3 regions of the Peterkaempfera bronchialis genome follow, and region 1 is predicted to be linked to each of the others. Evidence: riboswitches for the same ligand, from Rfam matches in the RefSeq annotation. Region 1 holds a riboswitch; each other region holds the start of a gene.
What was found. A riboswitch is a leader RNA that binds a small molecule or an ion and turns the genes downstream of it on or off. The one in region 1 is predicted to bind cyclic di-AMP.
Positions count from the first base shown of each region.

Region 2: it holds a riboswitch for cyclic di-AMP, as region 1 does, so the genes downstream of both, C7M71_RS06480 (C40 family peptidase) here and C7M71_RS13850 (M23 family metallopeptidase) in region 1, are expected to answer to the same signal.
Region 3: it holds a riboswitch for cyclic di-AMP, as region 1 does, so the genes downstream of both, C7M71_RS01865 (C40 family peptidase) here and C7M71_RS13850 (M23 family metallopeptidase) in region 1, are expected to answer to the same signal.

Region 1 covers NZ_CP031264.1:3,129,075-3,131,328, forward strand. Annotated here, with positions in the region: gene C7M71_RS13850 (M23 family metallopeptidase) at 24-941, opposite strand; cyclic di-AMP (ydaO/yuaA leader) riboswitch at 954-1,175, opposite strand; gene C7M71_RS13855 (MFS transporter) at 1,386-2,254, opposite strand, start outside.
Region 2 covers NZ_CP031264.1:1,484,056-1,486,309, forward strand. Annotated here, with positions in the region: gene C7M71_RS06480 (C40 family peptidase) at 1-990, opposite strand, end outside; cyclic di-AMP (ydaO/yuaA leader) riboswitch at 1,003-1,153, opposite strand; gene C7M71_RS06485 (C40 family peptidase) at 1,506-2,254, opposite strand, start outside.
Region 3 covers NZ_CP031264.1:421,778-424,031, forward strand. Annotated here, with positions in the region: gene C7M71_RS01860 (DUF1707 SHOCT-like domain-containing protein) at 1-206, opposite strand, end outside; cyclic di-AMP (ydaO/yuaA leader) riboswitch at 961-1,153, shown strand; gene C7M71_RS01865 (C40 family peptidase) at 1,156-1,743, shown strand; partial or broken gene C7M71_RS01870 (8-amino-7-oxononanoate synthase) at 1,814-2,254, opposite strand, start outside.

The sequences.
Region 1 (2,254 bases):
GGGGCAGCGCGGACGCGCGGGTCTCAGACGTCCAGGCCGTGCGACTGGAGCCACGGCCGGGGGTCGATCGGCGCACCGCCGCCGGGCCGGACCTCCAGGTGCAGGTGCGGGCCGGTGACATTGCCGGTGGCGCCGGAGCGGGCGATGACGTCGCCGGGCTTCACGCCGCCGGAGCCCTGGACGATCGACGACAGGTGGCAGTACCAGATCTCGGTGCCGTCCGGCAGGGTCTCGATGATGCGGTAGCCGTACGCCCCCGACCAGCCGGCCGAGGTGATCTCACCCATGCCCAGCGCCTTGACGGGGGTTCCGGTGGGGACGGCGAAGTCCAGGCCGGTGTGCAGGTGCGACCAGTAGGAGCCGGCCTGCCCGAACCCGGCCGTGAGGGTGTAGCCGGAGACCGGGATCGCAAAGGTGCCGAGCAGCTTGCGCTCCGCCTCGCGGGCGGCGCGCTCCTCGGCCTCCTTCTTCTCCCGGGCCTCCTGGGCCCGCTTGGCGACCAGGTCCTTGGCGGCGGCCTCGGCGGCGGCCTGCTCCTGGACGGCGCGCTTGGCCTCGGCCTCCCGGGCGGCCTGGAGGCGGGCCGACTCGTCGGCGGCGGTGCGCTGGCTGTCGGCCTGCGCCTGGATGCGGGCGGCGAGGGCCAGGCCCGGGTCGGTGGCCTCGGCGAAGGCGGTCTCATGGGCCTCGTCGGCGTGCTCGGCCGAGGTGGTGGCGGCGTAGCTGGTGAAGCCCGTGGTGCCCAGGGTGGCGGCCATCGCGGCGACGCCTATCACCGCCGAGGAGCCCATGTTCCCGCTGCGCTGCTTGGGCAGCCGGTGGCGGCCACGGTCCGGGTCGCCGCCGAAGGCGGGGACGGGCTCGTGGACGGCGCCCCAGGGCTGCTCGGCGGGCGCGGACAGGGTCGAGGGCATGCCCTCGGTACGGTACGACGACGCCACGGTAGGCGTACTCCTTTCCTTCCCTCTCGCCTACCGGGTTAGCTGACGGGTTCGGAGCAGGAAGGTCTCCTACGGCCTTCGGGGCCTGGAGTCGTGCCCGGGCGGAAGCGCGCATGGTCACGCTCCGTCAGGGCGCGGGCAGGTCCGTTCGGCCGATTCACCCCAAGGAACGGTGGTTCCCCGGCTCCCGGGCGCCGCGAGGACGACGCCCTGAGGATTAGGCGATGGCGCACGGTGCCGTCCTGGTACGGCGTTTGCAACCGCGCTGCGTTATCAAACGTTAATCCCAGGACGCCGCGATTCCAAGCCACTTGGAAGATGCGAAAGGAGACGACAGCGGCACGAGGGGTGATTTGTCGTAGATGAAAGGACCTGCGGCTTCCCTCCCCTTCCGCCCCGTCAGGAGTCGGTCACCGAGCGTCAGGTGTGCCGCCGGGCGTGTCGTCAGGCCGGTGCCGTACCCGACACCTCCGGCTCCTCTGCGGTCAGCGGCATGGCGATCGACTCCAGACCGCGCCGCTCCGCCTTCACCCCGAGGAAGAGCTCCACCACCCCCGCCGCGATCATCAGCGCCGCGCCGAGCGAGAACGCCAGCGCCGTGTCGGCGGTCTTCCCGGTGGAGACCAGGTCGGCGAAGATCAGCGGGCCGGAGATGCCGCCGACGGCCGTACCCACCGCGTAGAAGAAGGCAATCGCCAGCGCCCGGGTCTCCATCGGGAAGACCTCGCTCACCGTGAGGTACGCCGAGCTGGCGCCCGCCGAGGCGAAGAAGAGCACCACGGTCCAGCAGAGCGTCAGCGTGACCGCCGACAGCGCGCCGCTGCGGAAGAGCGCCGCCGTCCCCAGCAGCAGCACCCCGGAGAGGAGGTAGGTGCCGGAGATCATCGGCTTGCGGCCGACCGAGTCGAAGAGCGGGCCGAGGAGGAGCGGGCCCATGAAGTTGCCGACGCAGATCACCGCGAAGTAGTAGCCGGTGAAGCCGTTGGGCACGGCGAAGAAGGTGGTGAGGATGGTCGCGTACCCGAAGGTCACCGCGTTGTAGAGGAACGCCTGGCCGATGAAGAGCGAGAGGCCCAGCACCGTGCGGCCCGGGTAGAGCCGCACCATGGTGCGGGCGATGGTGACAAAGCCGATGGAGCGCCGCTGCCGGATGGTGATCGACTGGTCGGGTTCGTCCAGCACCACCTGCTTCTCGTCCTGGACGATCCGCTCGGCCTCCGCCACGACCTCCTCCGCCTCGCGGTTGCGCCCGTGGATGAAGAGCCACCGCGGGCTCTCCGGTACATGGCGGCGGACCAGCAGGATCACCAGCC
Region 2 (2,254 bases), 1.6 Mb from region 1:
GATCTGGCCGTTGCCCACGTACATGCCGACGTGGCTCATGCCGCTGTAGTAGATGATCAGGTCGCCGGGCTTGGCGTTGGCGAGGCTGGTACCCATGGAGGTGCCCGCACCGGCCTGCGCCTGGGAGGTGCGCGGCAGCGTGATCCCGGCCTGCTGGTACGCCCACAGCATCAGACCGGAGCAGTCGAAGGTGGACGGACCGGTGGCGCCGTAGACATACGGCGAGCCCAGCCGGGTCTCGGCGGCGGCAATCGCTGCGGCGGCGTAGCTGGAGGCGCCCACCGTGCTGGCGGAGCCGCTGCCGGTGGAGGTGTCCAGGCCGGCGCGGGGGGCGGCACGGGAGGCGCGCTCGGCGGAGGCGGCCTCGGCAGCCCGGAGGGCGGCGCGCTCCTGGGCGGTGAGGGTGTTGAGCAGCGACTGAGCCTTGGAGAGCTTCTGCTGGACCTCGCTCTTGGCGCTCTTCAGCTCCTTGGCGGTGCGGTCCAGCTCGGCCAGCTTCTGCTGCGCCTCGGCCTTGTCCTGGTCGAGCTTGCGCTGCTTCTGCTGGAGCTGCTTCAGGGTGTCCGCCTGCTGGCTGCTCACCTGGTCCAGCGAGGACGCCTTGTCCAGGAACTGCGCCGGGTCCGAGGAGAGCATCAGCTGGACGGTGGGGTCGATGCCGCCCGAGCGGTACTGGGAGGAGGCGAGCTGGCCCAGGGTGCCCTGCATCGCGGAGACCTCGGACTGCTGGCGGGCGACCTGGTCCTGGATGTTGTTGACCTGCTTCTGGAGCTGCTGCTGCTTCTCCTTGGCCCCGTTGTACTGCTCCGTCGCGACCTCGGCCTGCTCATTGAGCTTGTCGACCTGGGCCTTCACGGACTCCTTGGTCGGCTTGGGGGCCGCGCTGGCGGTACCCGCCTGGGCGGATATGGCAACGGCGGTTGCGGCTGCGGCGGTGAGGACAGAGATCCGCGCGCGGCTCGGCTGCTTGGGACGGCGGTGGGACGCCACGAAGGCGGGCTCCATTCTTCCTACGGCCGCCTACCGGGTGAGCTGACGGGTTCGGGCTGGAAGCATGCCCTACGACGCCTCAGCCGACTTCACAGTCGGCCCTGACGCCGATTCACCCCGAGGAAGTGGTTCCCCGGCTCCGATCCGACGGCATCCCCTGGAGGACAGAGACCTGCCCTGCCGCTTCTCGAACTCGGCGGGAGCCGCCGCCGTCACCCGGGTCGGGAGATCACTTCGCGGTGGCTCCCGCCAGACACTAGTAACTGAACTGTGATCCGTTCAAATCCTTGTAGGTAAAAAGTCTGAACGGCAGCGAGATTTCTTGGAAATTGCCACCAGGGGTAGCCACGACATGACCCTGGGGTGACCGAAGGGCGGTCCGGACGCCCCAGGAGGCCGGTCCGGGCGTGGCGGACCTCACGTGGGCCGGAGACAGCCCTCGGGCCCGGCATGTCCGAAATGCCGGGCCCGAGGGGATTACTGAAGGTCCATGACGAATGGACCGTGATGTGCGGTCAGACGCGCCGGATCACCGAGATCGGCATGGAGGTCGCCGAGACGACCTCGACCGACTTTCCGGGACGCGGCGCGTGCACCACCATCCCGTTGCCGATGTACATGCCGACGTGGCTGCCGCCGTAATAGATGATCAGGTCGCCCGGCTGCGCCTGGGAGAGCGAGGGCACATTGGTACCCACCGTGCCCTGCGCTGAGGCGATACGCGGCAGCGTCACACCGGCCTGGCTGTAGGCCCAGAGCATCAGACCGGAGCAGTCGAAGGTGGACGGACCGGTCGCGCCGCTGACATAGGCCATGCCCTGCCTGCTGAGCGCCGCCTGCACGGCGACGGCCGCATAGCCGTGGGCCGGCGGCAGATTGCCGAGGTCCACCCGCTCCGCACCGCCGCGCGAGGCCCGCGCGTCCGCCGCGTCCAGCGCCGCGCGCTCCTGCACGGTGAGGGTGTTGAGCAGCGCCTGGGCATCGTGCAGCCGGGTCTGCATCTGCGACTTGTTCTGCTTGAGCTCGCGGGTGGTGCGGTCCAGCTCGGCCAGCGTGGACGACGCCTCCGCCTTCTGCTGGTCCAGGAGGCGCTGCTGCTCCTGGAGCCGCCGCAGCGCGTCGGCCTGCTGGGCGCTCACCTGGTCCGTGGAGGACGCCTTGGCCAGGAACTCGTCCGGGTTGGAGGAGAGCATCAGCTGGACGGTGGGGTCGATGCCGCCCGACCGGTACTGCGCGGACGCCAGCGCTCCCAGGTTCAGCTGGA
Region 3 (2,254 bases), 2.7 Mb from region 1:
AGATCGCGGGTCAGCGGGGCGAGCTCGGCGAGCGTACGGGCGGCGTAGGCCGCCTCCAGCCGCTCCGCGTGCTCCTCGGGGGCCAGCCGGCCGTGGGCGAGGGCTTCGGCGAGCACGGCGGCGGTGCGGTCGCGGTCCTCGTCGGCGGCGCGCATCTCCACGGGGGCGGCGGGGGCCAGGCTCTGGGCGGGTACGGAAGCGGTCACCGGTCACTCCTGCGGCTGCGGGCGGGCTCGCGTCCAGAACACGATATATCGCGTGATGCGCGGGGGTAAACGCGCTACCGCGACCCAGTCGCGAGTGGCAACCCGGACTCCGCTTGCGGCGAGCGCGCATGGAGGCGCCCACAGCGCACAGAAGCAGAAGGAGCGCGAACCCACGCGCGGAGACCCTGGGACGGGCCGCTACGGGCGTCGTGGGGACAGCGGGGACTGCGGGGGCTGCGGGTGGCGCATCGGGCGAGCGCATCGGTCGGCGTCGAACAGCTGACCCGGCCTCACTCCCCCAGCGCGGATGCCTCCCCTGACAACGCGTCGGCGCGCGATGCGTGACGGGGTCAACCTCCGCAGCGCCCCGGACGGGTGAACGGACCACCCGGACGGACCCGGATCCGGCGTGTCGCCCACCTGATGGAGTTGACTACCCCGAATGCAGGAACGGAGCGTTCCGGAAGGGCCGTCAGACGGGGTCGGAAACCCCCGCTCGGAGCCCTCGCAAGGGGGCGCATAAGCGCAGGTGAAACGCGGGTTTTCGATTTCTTCGGACCCTTCCGGGAAGGGCTCCGACGCGATGGCGCGAACTGGCCTTCAAGCTACCGATCGGCCGGGTGACAAGAGTCACAATCCCCGGCCTCAAGATGAAGATGGCTCAGAAATCTGCCAATACTGGCCGCCGAACGCGACAAGTCCCCGTCACCATGGCGGGGCGGTCCGGCCGGACGCCTAATCTCGCCACCGGTCCGGACGCCAGGCGCGAACTCGATTTCGGCGAGAGCGGGAGACCCGAGCACGGCGGGGTGGGAGAGCCTCCGTCGCGGCAGTGCCGCGGCAAGGGCCCATCACCACCCCTTGGGGTGAAGCCACTTCGGTGGCCGGGCAGCTTTCGGTGCCCGAATCCGACAGGTCATCTTTCGCAGGCGGTTCCGGAAGGACTCGCATGTCTGCGACACCTCGCACCCATGCCCCCGCGCACCACGGCGCCCAGGCCGTTCCCGCCCCCGCAGGGCAGGACGGCGCCGAGGAGGGCAGCGATAGCCCCTCCCACCAGGGGCGTCGCGTCGGACCGCAGCGGGGCCGACTGATCAACCGCGTCGGAGCCACCGCCGTGCTGACGGCGGCAGCGGTGGCCGGCGTGGGCCTGGCACCCGGGCTCGGCACCCAGGCCGACGCCGCGACGCTGTCCGCCAAGGCGCTGCGGATCGCGGCGGCCAAGAGGGGGGCGCCGTATGTGTTCGGGGCCGCCGGACCGAGCCGGTTCGACTGCTCCGGTCTGGTGATGTGGTCGTACCGGAAGGCGGGCAAGAACCTGCCACGCACCGCCCAGGCGCAGTACAACAAGACGCGCCACATCGGGCAGAACAGCCGTCGGCCAGGGGATCTGGTCTTCTTCCATCGGGGTTCCAGCGTTTACCACGTCGGTATCTATGCCGGGTCGGGCCGGATCTGGCACGCACCGCACCGCGGCGCACGGGTGCGGCTGGAGCGGATCTGGACGAAGAGCGTCTGGTACGGCCGGATCGGCTGAACCGGAATGCTGATATCCACGTGGGCTCCATTCGGCCGAATGGAGCCCGCCGAATGGCGCGTTCATGGGTTTACCGGGGATCGGCATTCCATGGCGCTGTGCGGGAAATCACGTTTACGGCCAGGTCGAGCTGAGCGTCGGTCAGGTCGCCACGGGCGGTCAGGCGCAGCCGGGAGTGACCGTCGGGGACGGACGGCGGCCGGAAGCAGCCGACGGCGACTCCGGCCGCCCGGCAGTCGGCGGCCCAGGTGACCGCCGCCTCCGGAGCGGGCGCGCGTACCGAGACCACGGCCGCGTCGGGGGTGTTGGCCGGCAGTCCGGCGGCGGTGAGGCGGGCGGCGAGCTGCCGGGCGGTCTGCCGGGCGCGGGCGGCGCGGTGCGGCTCCTCGCGCAGCAGCCGCAGCGCACCCAGGGCCGCCCCGGCGGCGGCGGGGCGAGCCCGGTGTCGAAGATGAAGGTGCGCGCGGTCTCGGTGAGGTGCCGGATGACCCGCCGGGGGCCGAGCACCGCC